Regions from separate parts of the Arthrobacter sp. CG_A4 genome, predicted to be linked through region 1. Evidence: predicted binding sites of a transcription regulator. Region 1 holds the regulator's gene; the other holds the start of a gene.
What was found. Region 1 encodes HrcA, which represses chaperone genes, less so after heat shock. Its sites were predicted from a motif close to TTNGCACTCGNNNNNNNCGAGTGCNAA; they were not measured.

Region 1 (9,730 bases):
CAGGGACTGGCTGCGAAGCAGCGAAACCAGCTGCTTGAGCACGGCGGGGGTCACCACGGTGCCTCTGGCGACAAGCTCGCGCACCTCGTTGAGCAGCCGCATGATCCGCGGCACATCCGCTGACGGCCCGCTGATCGAGAGCTCGTTCCCGCGGACATGGAAGTCAACGGCGGGGAACTGGATCTCAATGAAACGCAGGGCTTCGTCATGACTGCCGAGGGACTGGACCATCTGGTCGGCGTTGTCGAACAGGACCACCTCCGTCCGCAGCCCTGGAAGGGAGTGGGGAAAGTCTCCTGCGGGGCGCCCTCCGGCGCTGATCCGGGCCTTGCTGTTCGCTGCTTCAGTCATGGTGTTGGCCCGCGGGCCTCTGGTCCCCTCCAACTCGGAAATGGTCTGTCCCGCTGATCCGGCCCGACGGCGGTGTCCGCCTCCTGGTTCCGGCCCCTCAGGGTCCTCCCATCTTACGCCAGCGCGGCGCGCCGCACGGCGCCGCACGGCGCCGTGGCAGGCGGAACCGGTGTGCCGCCGGGCCGGACCGGCGGCCGCCGCCGGGCCCTGTTCCCGGTTTTTGGTATCAACTTCGTATCGGCCTCATATCGTTCCCGTTGCAGTTCACCGGCCCGGTCCCAAACCACGGTGCCGTGCCGCGCCGCTGTGCCATGCTGGAAATCGGCCGCTGCCAGGGCGGACGGGCCACGGAACAACGGCCCCGCCCGGCGGCATGCACGATCGGCAAGCAGAATCGACAAGCAGGATCGACAAGCAGAAGAGGACAGCGGCAATCAGGCAGCGTGGAGTTGAACAGACGGCAGCCGGCAGGCGGATACGTGCCGGCATGCTGCTGCTGGTGCTGCCCGCGGCGCTTGGCCTGTCCGGTTGCGTAGTCACTCCCCAGCCCGGCAGCAGCAACCCCAGCACCCCTTCGGTCCTGAACGGCGCGGCCTCCCCGGGTGCTCCGAGCACCAGCGCGCCGCTGGAAACCGCGCAGGCCTCCAATAAGGCTCCGGTGTACTGGATCGGCCGCAGCGACGAGAATACCTTCCTGTACCGCGAGTTCCGCGATGTTCCGGAGCAGGAAAACCCTGTCACGCAGGCTCTCCGGGTGATGATGTCCCAAAAGCCACTGGATCCGGACTTTTTCACCCCGTGGCAGAATCCCAAGAAACTTGCCAGCTCCATTTCCGGCAAGAACGTGATTACGGTGGACGTCTCGGCTGACGCTTTCAACGCCAACGTCGACGCCGCGATGGCCGAGCGGGCCATCCAGCAACTCGTCTACACCGCGACGGCGGCCGGCGCCAGCGCGGGCCTGATCGACTCCGGCCAGCAGGTCCAGGTCGTGGTGCTCGTGGACGGGCACACCGACTACGTCGCATTCAACCGTGTCCGGCTCGGCACTCCGATGTCGCGCAGCGCGGGCCTGGTCGCCCCGGTGTGGATCCTTGATCCCCAGGAGGGCACTCCGGTGGAGGACGGCACCGTCAAAGTCTCCGGCCGGAGCACCGTCCCGGGCGGCAAACTCCGCTGGGAGATCTTCCGGATCGACGGAAGCGCCAAGACCACCTACCTGAACGGCACCGCGGCCGCCTCGGCGGAGCCCGGCCAGTCCGGCCAGTCCGGTGCCTTCAGCCTCTCAGTGAACCTGGGTCCGGGAAATTACGAAATCAGGGTTGCCCAGCTGGAGGACGGCAACCCGGCCCAGGGCCTGTTTGCTGATACCCGCGGGTTCAGCGTCCAATAGCGTCTCCTGCTACCAGCGGCCCAGGATGTCGCTCGCGAGCACGGTGGCCGCCGGACCGGCGGTGGATGAGCGCAGCACGTGGTGTCCCAGCAGGGCGGTCACGGCGCCGGCGTCGCAGAGCCGGGCCACCTCCCGGGGGCTGATGCCGCCTTCGGGCCCGACAATCAGCAAAACCTCGAGCGCGCCGTTGGTGTCTTCGCCCGGCGGCCGGTCGCCGAGGCGCGCCTGCCAGGCCTCCAGCACCGGACGCAGGGGACGCAGCGCGTCCTCGTGCAGGATGACGGCGAGGTCCGCGCCAGCCACGGCCGCCTGCAGACCGGCGGCGTCGGCCAGGGAGCGGACTTCAGGAATCCAGGCACGGCGCGCCTGCTTGGCTGCTGCCGTGACGACGGACTGCCACTTGGCGTGGGCCTTGGCCGCCCGCTCGACTTTCCAGCGTACGATCGAGCGCTCGGCCTGCCACGGAATGACGGCGTCGATCCCCAGTTCGGTCGCGGTCTCCGCCGCGAGCACGTCCCTGTCGCCCTTGGCGAGGGCCTGTACGAGGACCAGCCGGATGACGGGCCAGGACTCGACGGTAAGTCCGCTGCATTCCACCGTCAGCTCACCGGCGGCGACGGCGGTGACGGTGCCAGTCAGGCGCCGGCCGGCGCCGTCGGCAATGTCCACCCTCTCCCCCACCGCGAGTCGCCTGACGGTGACCGCGTGGCGGGCCTCGGCGCCGTCGAGGACGAAAGTGGAACCGGGGACCTGCCGGTCGAGGGTTCCCGGGGCCGTGAAAAAGACCGGGTTGCTCACCGTTACAGGTTACCGAGCCGGTCCCGGAGCTTGGCGAAGACGCCTCCGCTGGCCGCGAGCTTGCCTTCCGTGAACTGCTCGCCGCGGAGCTTGGCGAGCTGCCGGAGCAGGTCCTCCTGGGCGGCGTCGAGCCTGGCGGGGGTGTCAACCTGCAGGTGGACCTTGAGGTCCCCGCGGCCGTAGCCGCGCAGGTGGGTGACGCCGAGGCCGCGGAGGGTGATGACCTCGCCGGACTGGGTCCCGGCCTTGACGTCGATGCCGTGCTGGCCGTCAAAAGTATCAAGGTTGAGCTCGGTGCCGAGAGCGGCGGCCGTCATGGGGATGTTGAGGCTCGCGTGCAGGTCGTCGCCGTCGCGGACGTAGGTGGCGTCGTTGTTGACCCGGATCTCCACGTACAGGTCGCCGGAGGGTCCGCCGGCAGGACCGGCCTCGCCCTGTGCGGACAGCTGGATGCGGGTGCCGGTCGCTACGCCGGCGGGGACCTTGACCGTGAGGGAACGGCGGCTGCGGATCCGGCCCTGCCCGTTGCACTCGTTGCAGGGGTCCTTGATGACGGTGCCGAAACCTTCACAGCTGCCGCAGGGGGCCGCCGTCATGACCTGGCCGAGGATGGATCGCACGGCGCGCTGGACCTGGCCGCTGCCGCCGCAGATGTCGCAGCGCTCCGGGTGGCTGCCGTCGCGGCAGCAGGAGCCTTCGCAGGTGGGGCAAGTGACGGCCGTGTCGACTTCGAGCTTCTTGTTGATGCCGAACACCGCGTCGCGGAGGTCGATCCGGACGCTGATCAGGGCGTCCTGGCCGCGGCGGATCCGTGACGCCGGGCCCCCCTGGCCGCCGGCACCGAAGAACGTCTCGAAGATGTCCTGGAAGGCGAATCCCTGGCCCGAGTAGCTGCCGCCGCCGAAGCCGTTGTCGGTGCCGTTCTCGTTTCCTGTGGTGTCATAGATCCGGCGTTTCTGCGGATCGGAGAGCACCTCGTAGGCATGGGTGACGGACTTAAAACGGTCCGAGGCGTCCTCCCCCGGGTTCACATCCGGGTGGAGGTTCCGTGCCAGCTTGCGGTAAGCCTTCTTGATTTCTTCTCCCGTTGCCTCGCGGGAGACTCCAAGAACGTCGTAATGGCTGCTCAAAGTGTGTATCTCTTCCTGGTTGTACTTACCTGTTGGGGGCAAGAAGTCTGGTGTCGGTCCGTTAGGGCCCGAGAATCCTTGAAAGGTAGCGGGCCACCGCACGGACGGCGGCCATGGTGGTGGGATAGTCCATCCGGGTGGGCCCCAGCACGCCCACCTTGGCGGTGGCATCGGGCCCGTACCCCGTCGCGACCACCGATGCCTCCGCGAGCCCGTCATACGGGTTCTCCCGGCCGATGCTCACCGTCACGCCGCGCGGGTCCGCCGCCATATCGCTGAGCAGGCGGAGCATGACCACCTGCTCCTCGAGGGCTTCCAGCACCGGGCCGATACTCAGTGGGAAGTCCACGGTGGACCGGGCCAGATTGGCGGTCCCGGCCATGACCATCCGCTCCTCGCGGCTGCTGACGGCCAGGGCTTCCAGCCCGCGGGCCAGCGCCTGGGCTGCGCTGCGCCGGACAGGCGGACAGCCGGCGATGACGGCGAGCAGCGACTGCGGGAGCAGGTTCAACGCGGTGCCGGAGAGGCTGCCCAGGAACCGGGTCCGCAGCTCTGCGAGGGCCTCGTCTCCGAAGTCCTGCCCGACGTCGATCACGCGCTGCTCTACCTTGCCGGTATCAGCGATCAGGACCGCCAGCACCTTCCGGGGCGCGAGCAGGACGAATTCGATGTGCCGGATCCTGGCGCGGCTGAGGTGGGGGTACTGCACGACGGCGACCTGGTTGGTCAGCTGGGCAAGGAGCCGCACCGTCCGGTCCAGGACGTCGTCGAGGTCCTGGGATCCCTCCAGCAGCGCCTGGATGGCCCGCCGTTCGGCCTGGGAGAGCGGCTTGACGGCCGAAATCTGGTCCACGAAGAGCCGGTATCCCTTATCTGTGGGGATCCGTCCGGCGCTCGTGTGCGGGGCCGTGATGAGGCCCTCATCCTCGAGTGCCGCCATGTCATTGCGGATCGTGGCGCTGGAAACGCCCAGGTGGTGCCGGTCCACGAGCGCCTTTGATCCGACGGGTTCACGCGAGTGGACATAGTCCTCGACGATGGCGCGCAGCACTTCGAGTTTGCGCGGTTCACTCACACTGCACCTCCAATCGACGGTCCTGCATTCGCAGCCGGCCCAGGCAGCGGGCCCGGCCGTTCTTTCCCGCCGGGGCCCGGGCGGCCCGCGGCTGGCACTCGACATGCCTTAGTGCTAACAAGTCTAATATGAGTCGCCGCGTTGTTAGCATTGAATCCGCTCCAGGCGTTGTTCCAGGGGCTCGTGTTTTCGGGCACACCCCGCCCTATCATTCCAAGCGCAAAGCAGTGTGTAACAGATGTCGTACCAGAACTGGGGCCCCCAGGACCTGTCCGCCCCCGCCAAGACCAGTTTGCCCGAGGTGCCGGTGGAACGCGGCATGGTGCTCGAGGACGTGCAGTCCGGCTGGGTCGGTGCCGTCACACGGGTGGAGAAGTCCGGCGGGATGCATGTTGTGGCGCTGGAGGACCGCCGGGGCAGGTCGCGGTCCTTCCGGCTTGGCTTCGGCTTCCTGCTGGAAGGCCGGCCGATCCGGCTGACGCCGCCGGCGCCGCGGCCCGCCCCGGCACCGGCAGGAGGCACGCGCACGGCGTCCGGTTCGGTCCGGGTGGGGGGCCAGCGGGCCCAGGTCGCTAAAGCCAGCCGGATCTGGGTGGAAGGAAAACACGACGCCGAACTCGTCGAGAAGGTCTGGGGCGACGATCTCCGGGTGGAGGGCATCGTCGTCGAGCCGCTGCACGGCATTGACGACCTCGCGGGCGCGGTGGCGGCATTCGGGCCCGGTCCCGGCCGCCGTCTCGGCGTGCTCGTGGACCACCTCGTGCCTCAGTCCAAGGAATCACGGATTGCCGACGCCGTGATGGCCTCGCCCGGGGCCAAGGGCAATGTCCTGATCGTCGGCCACCCCTATGTGGACGTCTGGCAGGCCATCCGGCCCGCAGTGCTGGGCATCGAGCAGTGGCCCGTGATCCCCCGCGGCGTGGACTGGAAGACCGGCATCCTGACGGCGTTCGGCTGGCCGCACAGCACCAAGGAGGATGTCGGCCTGGGCTGGCAAAGGCTCCTCGGCGCCGTCCGCAGCTACGCCGATCTGGAAGCGTCCCTGCTGGGCCGGGTCGAAGAGGTCATCGACTTCCTCACCGTGCCCTGACATTTCTCCATGCGGACATTTCTCCACGCGCGATCGCGGCCGGGCAGCACCGTTCGCGGACCCTGATCTTCGTTTGGCCGTCCGAGCACGTATTCTTGGAACGTCGGCTGCGCTTCTCCCGCGGCCTGCGAACTTCCAGGCTCCAAGGCATCACCGCAATCCGAAGGACGAACCCGTGGCAGATAACGCACGCGAACAGCCGGGCACCCAGGCCGGCCATGGCCAACCCCCTTATCAAGGCGTTCCCGCAAATGCGCTGCCGCTGACGGCAAATGAGGACCGGCAGTGGGCCACCCTGGCGCACTTTGGCGGCATTTTGGGCTGCGTTCCGTCGCTGCTGGTCTACCTGATTTTCAAGGACCGCGGCCCGTTCACGGCGCAGGAGTCGAAGGAAGCGCTCAACTTCACGCTGCCCCCGACGATCGCCGCGGTGATCGCCAATCTCCTGGTTTTTGTGCCGGTGGTTGGCAACGTCTTCGCCGTGCTCGCCACGGTCATCTGGATTGCTGTGACGTGCTTCTCGGTAGCGGCCGGCATTCACGTCAACCGGGGCCAGCCGCACCGTTACGAGTTCAACCTTCGCTGGATCAAGTAGTCCCCGCCCCGCACCCTAACCTCGCAAGCCCGGCCGGGGAACCCTGCGGGCGTGGGCCCACGTTTGACGGCCCTAGTCGGGCAGGAGGCGGCGCACTACGGCGTCGGCGAGCAGCCGTCCCTTCAACGTCAGCACCAGGCGGCCCTTGAAGGCGGCGGCCGGGTCCACGAGGCCGTCGGCGATGAGTCCGGCGACGGCGTGGCGCCCTGTGTCCCCCAGCCCGCCGGGGCCGGAGATCTCCAGCCCTGGGTTCAGCCGGGCCCCGAGCATAACGCGCTCCACGTTCCGGGTCGCGGAATCAAGCGTCTCCCGCCCCGCGGCGGGCGAGAGTCCGGAACCCAGCCGGTTCGCGTAGGCGGTGGGGTGTTTGACGTTCCACCAGCGCACGCCCCCCACATGTGAGTGCGCCCCCGGACCAATCCCCCACCAGTCATCCCCACGCCAGTAGGCGAGGTTGTGCCGGCAGGCCTGCTCCGGGGTGCGGGACCAGTTGCTGACCTCATACCAGGCAAGCCCGGCGGCTGAGATGAGTTCGTCGGCCAGTTCGTACTTGGCGGCGTGGTCGTCGTCGTCGATTCCCGGAACTTCGCCGCGGCGGATCTGCGCGGCGAGCTTGGTGCCGTCCTCGACGATCAGTGCGTAGGCGCTGATGTGGTCCGGGCCGTAGGACAGCGCCGTTTCCACCGAGTAGCGCCAGTCCTCGGCCGACTCCCCCGGAGTGCCGTAAATCAGGTCGAGGCTGACGGCGAGGCCGGCGTCGCGGGCCCACTGCACCGCCCGGGGCACCCGGCTGGGGGTGTGGGTGCGGTCCAGGATCTTCAGAACGTGCGGGACCGCCGACTGCATTCCGAAGGAGACGCGCGTGAAGCCGGCGGCGGCGAGCAGCTGCAGGGATTCGGGCGTGACGGAGTCCGGGTTCGCCTCGGTGCTGACCTCGGCGCCGGGTGCCAGGCCCCACGCCGCGATCGCGGCTGCGAGGATGCGGGCGAGGTCTGCCGCGGGCAGCAGCGTGGGCGTCCCGCCGCCGAAAAAGACCGTGCTGAGCGGGCGCGGCGGCAGGCCGCTGTTCTTCAGGGCCTCCGCCGCGAAGTCGACTTCCGCGACGGCGGTGCCGGCGTAGGCGTCCTGGGATGCCCCGCCGCCGAGCTCCGTGGCGGTATAGGTATTGAAGTCGCAGTAGCCGCAGCGGACGGCACAGAACGGGATGTGCACGTAGAGCCCGAAAGCCCGGGCCGCGGCGGCCTCCAGCGCCTGCGCCGGCAGGAGCCCGTCCGGCGGCGCCGGGTCACCCAGTGGAAGTGCGCTAGGCATTGGCCGGGCCGGCCTGCGTTGCGGCAGCAGTCATAGCAGGCACCGCTACTTCTTGGCCTTGTCCTTGGACTCGTCCGTGGTGAGGGCGGCGATGAATGCTTCCTGCGGTACCTCGACGCGGCCCACCATTTTCATGCGCTTTTTGCCTTCCTTCTGCTTTTCCAGTAGTTTGCGCTTCCGGGTGATGTCACCGCCGTAGCACTTGGCGAGCACGTCCTTGCGGATGGCCCGGATGCTTTCGCGGGCAATGATCCGGGAGCCGATGGCAGCCTGGATGGGTACCTCGAACTGCTGCCGCGGAATCAGTTCGCGCAGTTTGCCCGTCATCATCACGCCGTAGGCATAGGCCTTGTCCCGGTGGGTGATCGCGGAAAAAGCGTCCACCTGCTCGCCCTGGAGCATAATATCCACCTTGACCAGATCGGCCGCCTGCTCGCCGTCGGCTTTCCAGTCCAAAGACCCATAGCCGCGGGTCTTGGATTTGAGGATGTCAAAGAAATCAAAGACGATTTCCGCCAGCGGCAGGCGGTACCGGATTTCCACCCGGTCCTCGGAAAGATAGTCCATGCCGCCCATCACACCGCGCCGGCTCTGGCACAGTTCCATGATGGCGCCGACGAATTCGTTCGGCGCGAGGATGGTGGCGGACACCATTGGCTCGCGGACTTCGGCGATCTTTCCGCTGGGGTACTCGCTGGGGTTCGTGACGTGGACGACCTTCTTATCCTCCAGCGTCACCTCGTATTCCACGTTGGGGGCCGTGGAGATCAGGTCCAGGTTGTATTCCCGTTCGAGCCGCTCACGGGTGATTTCCAGGTGCAGCAGGCCCAGGAAACCCACCCGGAAGCCGAATCCCAGCGCGGCGGACGTCTCGGGCTCGTACACCAGCGCGGCATCGTTGAGCATCAATTTCTCCAGCGCATCGCGGAGCACCGGATAGTCCGTGCCATCCAGCGGATACAGGCCGGAGAAGACCATCGGCTTGGCGTCCGCGTAGCCGGGGAGCGATTCGGTGGCAGGCTTGGCCAGATTGGTGACGGTGTCGCCCACCTTGGACAGGCGCACGTCCTTCACCCCGGTGATGAGGTAGCCCACTTCGCCGACGCCGAGGCCCTTGGACGGGGTGGGCTCCGGGGAGCTGACCCCAATTTCGAGAAGTTCGTGGGTGGCACGGGTGGACATCATCTGGATGCGTTCGCGGGGATGCAGCATGCCGTCAACCACGCGGACGTAGGTGACCACACCGCGGTATGTGTCGTAGACCGAGTCGAAGATCATGGCGCGTGCGGGGGCGTTGGGGTCACCCACCGGGGCGGGCAGGTCTCGGACGATCTTGTCCAGCAGCACCTCGACACCCATGCCGGTTTTGCCGGAGACGCGGAGCACGCCGTCGGGGTCGCCGCCGATCAGGTTGGCCAGTTCCGCCGCGTACTTCTCGGGCTGGGCGGCCGGGAGGTCGATCTTGTTCAGGACGGGGATGATGGTGAGGTTGTTTTCCATCGCCAGGTAGAGGTTGGCGAGGGTCTGGGCCTCGATGCCCTGGGCCGCGTCCACCAGGAGCACTGCGCCTTCGCAGGCCGCGAGTGAGCGCGAGACCTCGTAGGTGAAGTCAACGTGGCCGGGGGTGTCGATCATGTTCAGCGCATAGCCGATGCCGTCAAGTTCCCACGGCATCCGGACAGCCTGGGACTTGATGGTGATACCGCGTTCGCGCTCGATGTCCATGCGGTCCAGGTACTGGGCCTTCATGTCACGGGACTGGACCACGCCGGTGAACTGGAGCATCCGGTCGGCCAGTGTGGACTTCCCGTGATCAATGTGCGCAATGATGCAGAAGTTCCGGATGATGGCCGGATCCGTTGCCGCGGGCACCGGGGCGGTGCGGGCCATGGGAGACACGCAGGGTCCTTACTGTTGGCATTTCCGCGGCTTCGCGCGGATTGATGTTTCGCCATCCAGCAACGTGCCGCATTTCTCGTTCCTATAG
Region 2 (6,125 bases), on a different contig from region 1:
CGCCGTCGGCAAAGTTCTTCAAGGCCCTGCCGGAGCGCCCTTCCAGGCAATCGATCACGACGTCGGCCCCGGCCAGCGCCGCCGCCAGCCCCACCCCCGTCGTGACGTCGGCTTGGAAGTACTCCGCTCCCCCTTCCACCTCCGGCGTACCGGCCGGCTGCGGGTTCCGGCTGACGACGGCGACCGTGTGTCCGGCGGCAACGGCCTGACGGACCACCTCGCGGCCGACTTGACCTGTTCCCCCGGCAACGCAGATTCTGCTCATGCCCCGAGGCTACCGCCCTGCGGCCGGTTGGGGCAGTCCCCGGACCGCACGAAAAAACCCCGGGCTGCCTTTGGCTGGCGGCCCGGGGCATTGACGGAGTGATTCAGGCGCGGCGGCGCTGCAGGACGTCGTCGAGGTTGCTGAGCGCGCTCTGAGCCTTCCCGGGCGGCTTCGCGTCGGCGTCGGTGCCAGCACCCAGCGGCGCGGACGACGCCGACTGGGTGGCAGTGCCCTGCTTGAGTGAGGGCTTGCCGACTGCCTTTGGAGCTTCCGGCAGGTCGAGCGGCTCGGGTGCGGCACGCTCGGCTTTCGGCGCTTCAACGTAGGTGGGCTTCGGAACTTCCACCGGCTCCCAGCTGGATCCCCCGGTGGCAGTCGGGGCGGGGTCCGCGGCGACGCGGACAGACGTGTCACCCGAGGCCACCGCTTCCGCCAAAGCCGCCTGGCGCAGTTCCTGGGCTGTAAGGAGCTTCGGTGCGGGTTGGCGGGCGGCAGGCTCAGCCTGGGCGTCGAAGAGCGTAGTTTCGGCTGGCTTGGTGTAGCCGGTGTCCCCCGCGGTCCGCCCGGCGTCGGCATTCTCCGGAGCGGGCTGCGCCGGCCGGGCCGGTGCGCTCATCGCCGCGCGGAAAGCGGCGTTCACTGTGCGGCGGCGGTCCCGGACAGCCAACCGGCGGAGCATCACGACGGCGCCGACGGCGGCCAGCAGTGCCACGACGGGCAGCAATGCGGGGCCGATGCCGAAAATTCGAAGGGCCGAAGAGACCACCCCGGTGAGCAGCGACACCAGGCCCGCCAGGGCGAGGGCGAAGCGGCCGTAGCGGATCCTGAAAGCCGGACCGGGTGAAGCCGGACCGGGTACGGCAACCTTCCGGGCGCCGTCGGGGCCGGCGATGCTCGTTGCGGATTCCGTGCGCTGCGTACTGGTCATGGGTTTCTCCTGCTGGGCTGTCATTTTCATAACAGTCCCGGCTTGGGTTTCTGGCTTTTCACGATCGATGACATCCGCCAGGAGCTCGCCCGCAGGCTGCAGCCGGTGGCGGCCGTTCCGGAGCAGGTAGGGGCCAACCCACACAATCCAGAGCGCGACAGCACTGACAAGGATCACAGAGCTGCTGAGAGGGAAGTCCACACTCAAAACCGTATGAGCAACACCGGGATCGGCGCCGCATTGTCCCCGGTGTGTCGCCCGGCAACTGCAATTCAGTGGATTTATGAAGCACGGGCGGCCCGGGTGCGGGCCGTGTAATCACTCCGGGCGGCCCCGGAGCCATCTGTCCAGCAGACCATCGGGGACTTCCTCGGACGTCAGTGCGAAGCTGCGGTGGTCGGCCCATGCCCCGTTGATGTGCAGGAAGCGCGGCCGGGAGCCCTCATCGCGGAAGCCTAGTTTCTCGACCACCCGGAGGCTGGGTCCGTTTTCGGGCCTGATGTTGATCTCCATCCGGTGCAACCCCAGGGTGCTGAAGCAATAGTCCGTCACCATGGCCACCGCGGTCGGGGCGATGCCGTGGCCCGCCCGGTCCCTATCGACCCAGTAGCCCAGCGTTGCCATCATTGCGGAGCCCCACACGATCGAGGACACCGTTAACTGGCCCACCAGCACCGGTTCCCGGAAACCCGGGGGCCGGGCCGTGATGACAAACGGCAGGGCGGTGGCCTGGGCCGCCTGCACCTTGAGGGACCTCACCATCTGCCGGTAGTCCGGCAGCCCGCCGCCGGGAGCGGGGTTCGACGCTTCCCAGGGTGCCAGCCACTCGCTGTTGCGGGTGCGGACCTCGGTCCATTCCTTGCGGTCGCGGTAGCGGATCGGCCGCAGGACGAGGTCACCGCTTTCCAGCGTGACCGGCCAGTTGAAGCCCGCCATGGGAATTACTTGGTGAGGCTCGGAGCGAGGCTAGAGGCGAAGCCGGGCAGCCATTCACGCAGGCCGGGGCCCAGGTCCTCGCTGTCGCAGGCAAGCTGGACGCAGGCCTTGAGGTAGCTGAGCTTGTCGCCGGTGTCGTAGCGGCGGCCGCGGAACACGACGCCGTAGACGCCGTAGCCTTCGCCGTCGCCGGAGGAGAGCTCCTGCAGGGCGTCGGTGAGCTGGATTTCACCGCCACGGCCGGGTTCGGTGCGTTCCAGTACTTCAAAGACCGCCGGGTGGAGGACGTAGCGGCCGATCACGGCAAGGTTGGACGGTGCGTCATCGACGTCGGGCTTCTCCACGAGGTGCTTGATCCGGACGTACTCTTCACCCCTGATCGCCTCGACGTCGGCACAGCCGTAGGCGCTGATCTGGGCGGGATCCACCTCAATCAGGGCGATGACGGATCCGCCGGTCTTGGCCTGGACTTCGATCATCGTGCTGAGCAGTTCGTCGCGGGCATCGATCAGGTCATCGCCGAGCAGGACTGCGAACGGCTCGTAGCCGACGTGCTGCTTGGCGCGGAGGACCGCGTGGCCCAGGCCCAGGGGATCGCCCTGGCGCACATAGTGGATGTCGCCGAGGTTGCTGGCAGCCTGGATCGACTCGAGCTTGGCGGTGTCCCCCTTGGCCTCAAGGGTGGCTTCAAGCGTGGGGACACGGTCGAAGTGGTCCTCGAGCGCGCGCTTGTTGCGTCCGGTGATCATCAGGATGTCGCTCAGGCCGACGTTGACTGCTTCCTCGACGACGTACTGGATGGCCGGCTTGTCGACGACGGGCAGCATTTCCTTGGGCATGGCCTTCGTCGCGGGAAGGAATCTGGTGCCGAGGCCCGCAGCGGGGATGACGGCCTTGCGGACGGGAGCGTTGGGTGTAGTCACTGGACTAATCTAACGGAGGGACCAAAACAATAGGTAATCATTCCAGCCGCCGGGGGGCACGCACTCCCGGCCTTCGCCAGATGGAGGTACGGGCCGTCATGGCGTCCAAGGAAGAGATCCGGTCCAGCCACCGCGCCCGGCGCGCCGCCCTGTCGGCAGCTGAGCTGGAGAGCGCAGGGGTTGGCCTCGCACGCCACGGCCTGGCCTGGGCCTCCACGGTTGTTGCCGCCGCAGCTGCCACGGTTGCTGCGACTGCTGCTACCGTGCCCGCCACCTTCGCCGCCTATCTGGGCGTGGGGTCCGAGCCGCCCACCCTCCCCCTGCTGACGGCGCTGCACGGCGCCGGGCACCGGGTGCTGCTGCCGGTCTGCGAGCCCGCGCTCGAACTGAGCTGGGTCTACTGGACGCCGTCGTCCGGGTTTGTCCGCAGCCGCTACGCCCCCATCCAGGAACCTGCCGGGGAACGCCACGGCACAGCGGTGATGGAAGACGTCGCCGGCATCTTCCTGCCGGCCACCGCAGTGGACCTCGCCGGCAACAGAATCGGGCAGGGCGGCGGCTACTACGACAAGTTCCTCGCGGCTCTGGATGCCGTCCTGCCAGCGCGGCCCGCACTGCCCGACGGCGGCGCGTTCCCGCCGCTGCCGACCGCAGCCGTCGTCTTCGCCGGCGAGGTGCTGCCCGCCGGGAGCATCCCGGCGGAGTACTTTGACCGCAAGGTAGCTGCCGCCCTGACACCGGCCGGGCTGATCCGGTTGCTGTAAACGCCCTCGGGAGACCCCGCCTCCCGGATGATAGAATTAGCACCCAGGCCCTGCGACTGCTAAGGGACGGAACCTGTCGACGGATATGTCGGCAATGATCCTGACCGGGCAGCACGGGACCTGCTCGTTTGTCTTAGAGGAGGATTTCCAGTGCCCACCTACGCATACGCCTGCAAGGACTGCAGCCACAACTTCGAGATCGTGCAGTCATTCACCGATGGCTCTCTCACGTCCTGCCCCGAATGCCAGGGGACCCTGCGCAAGAAGTTCAACAGCGTCGGCGTCGTCTTCAAGGGCTCCGGCTTCTACCGGACGGACTCCCGTCAGGCCAAGGGCAGCGCCGTCGCGCCCGCACCGGCAGCTACACCCGCAGCAACGCCCGCGGCTGCTTCTGCTTCTGCTTCTGCTTCTGCTTCTGCTTCCGCATCGTAGGTCGCGCCTCCGCGCGGTGGACGCCAACTTGTCCACATAGGCACTTGCACGCCTGCCGCTTGGCAGATCCGCTGCGTAGCGTGGCGGTATGTCCCCCGTTTCCCGCCGCCTGCACGGTCCACTCGCACACCCAGGGCAGACCAGCAGACCGCCAACTCTGCCTCAGCGTCTGCCGCAGCGCCGACGCCTGAGACGCTGGCTGAACCGCAACCGGCGTCTCGCCGTGGCCCTCCTGCTGTGCGTCGCCGCGGGCCTCACGGTGCAGCAGCTGACTCCCGAGCCTGCAGACACTGTGACCGCCTTCGCTGCGGCCAGGGACCTGCCGGCCGGCAAGACACTGGCCGTAGATGACCTCACGGTGCTGAACGTCCCCCGCGGCGTTGTGCCCGGCGGCAGCTTCAGCACCAGCGCCGAGCTACAGGGCAAGCAGCTGGCGGTTGCCTTTCGCAAAGGCCAACTGCTCACCGATGCGCAACTGCTGGGGCCCGGGCTGCTGGCCGGCAGCCCGGCAGGATCCGCCGCCGTGCCGCTCCGGATGGCGGATCCGGCGTCTATCCGGCTACTCTCCCCCGGGCAGCTTGTGAACGTGGTGATGACGAGCGGCAACGGCTTCGAACAACCGGCGGTGTCCCAGCTTCTGGCCGCGGCCGTGCCTGTGCTGTGGACCTCCGAGCACGGCGGGGAGGCTGGCCAATGGCTGGCCAGCGGAGAACCGGACGGCCTTCTGGTCGTGGCTGCCGGCCCTGATCAGGCGCAGCGGCTCGCCGGGTCCTCCACCCAGGGAAAGCTGTTCTTCGTCCTCGTCACTGCCGTTCCCGGGTAGGCCGTCCCGCCGGGACTTCCCCCGTGAGGTGATTAGCCCCAGTGCGGAGGCTTCTGCTCCTGGAGCCAGGAATCGTGGTCGTACCCGCTGGGCCGGTCGCCCCAGCGCCGGGGATCGTCTTCGGTGGCCTTGTTGGGCAGCACATCCTCGGGGACCGTGGCCTGGGCTGCCGGCTGGCGTGCCGATTCCACTGCATCCTTTCGGTCGCCGGCGTCCCGGCCTTGGGTGTCCCAACCTCGGGCGTCCCAACCTTGGGCGTCCCGGCCCTGGGTGTCCCGGCCCCTGGCGTCGCCGCTGGCAGCGTCGTTCCCACTATCGCGGTCTGCACTCATGCCGTCGGTCTCCTTGCTTCGGTGATCCGTTCCGCGTCCGTCCTCGATGTCCGGCCAGTCCGAGTGCGCTTGGAACCACTGGATCCGCTCCTGCGCGTCATTGCCGGCCAGGTTCTCGACGTCGTCGTCGAAGAATCCCGGCGAGGTCCGGTTCCTGCTGGACACTTCAGGCTTTTCCAGGCCCAGGTAGCCGCCGATCCGGTCGGCGCACGCGGAAGGATCGGTGAAAACCTCTATGGTCCATAGCGGCATATAGCGCCAGCCGAGCCGCTCCAGCAGCTGGGGCCGGAGCCTGCTCCGTTCCCGCACGGTCAGCCGCCGGTATTGCTCGGTGCCGTCGGACTCGATGGCCACCGGCCGGGGAACGTCGGCGTCGTCCTGGCCCATAGTGCTCAGCGGGTCGGCCGCCGCCACCATATTCAGGGCCCCGTCGTACTGGTGCCACACCCGTGCCCCGCGGGCACGGAGCCGGTCGCCCAGGTCCGCCACGAGCGGGTCCGCACCAAGCGCCTGCTCGCTGGCGGCGGCCCGCGAGGCAGGGCTGCCCAGATCGGAGTTGCCGGCGATTTCACGGTCCAGGAGCTCATAGAAGTCAACCGCGCCGTGGCTTAGCCTCGTGACGTCAAGGTCCTCTGGACGGAAGCAGCTGAGCACGTGCAGGGAGCGGCGTCCCCGGGTCATCGCGAGGGCGAACTTGGCGCGGCCGCCCTCTGCGGACAACG

Region 2: the regulator HrcA is predicted to act here: its motif matches at 3,853-3,879, upstream of RCH07_RS16435 (FmdB family zinc ribbon protein).

Annotation. Positions count from the first base shown of each region.
Region 1 covers NZ_JAXCID010000005.1:18,737-28,466, forward strand. The annotation lists gene RCH07_RS03425 (PhoH family protein) at 1-351, opposite strand, end outside; gene RCH07_RS03430 (GerMN domain-containing protein) at 839-1,744, shown strand; gene RCH07_RS03435 (16S rRNA (uracil(1498)-N(3))-methyltransferase) at 1,754-2,542, opposite strand; gene dnaJ (molecular chaperone DnaJ) at 2,545-3,672, opposite strand; gene hrcA (heat-inducible transcriptional repressor HrcA) at 3,734-4,747, opposite strand; gene RCH07_RS03450 (DUF3097 domain-containing protein) at 4,986-5,837, shown strand; gene RCH07_RS03455 (DUF4870 domain-containing protein) at 6,013-6,432, shown strand; gene hemW (radical SAM family heme chaperone HemW) at 6,505-7,743, opposite strand; gene lepA (translation elongation factor 4) at 7,789-9,642, opposite strand.
Region 2 covers NZ_JAXCID010000047.1:11,348-17,472, forward strand. The annotation lists gene RCH07_RS16410 (SDR family oxidoreductase) at 1-265, opposite strand, end outside; gene RCH07_RS16415 (hypothetical protein) at 369-1,394, opposite strand; gene RCH07_RS16420 (GNAT family N-acetyltransferase) at 1,512-2,129, opposite strand; gene galU (UTP--glucose-1-phosphate uridylyltransferase GalU) at 2,135-3,052, opposite strand; gene RCH07_RS16430 (5-formyltetrahydrofolate cyclo-ligase) at 3,151-3,816, shown strand; gene RCH07_RS16435 (FmdB family zinc ribbon protein) at 3,967-4,248, shown strand; gene RCH07_RS16440 (RcpC/CpaB family pilus assembly protein) at 4,472-5,071, shown strand; gene RCH07_RS16445 (DUF4011 domain-containing protein) at 5,104-6,125, opposite strand, start outside.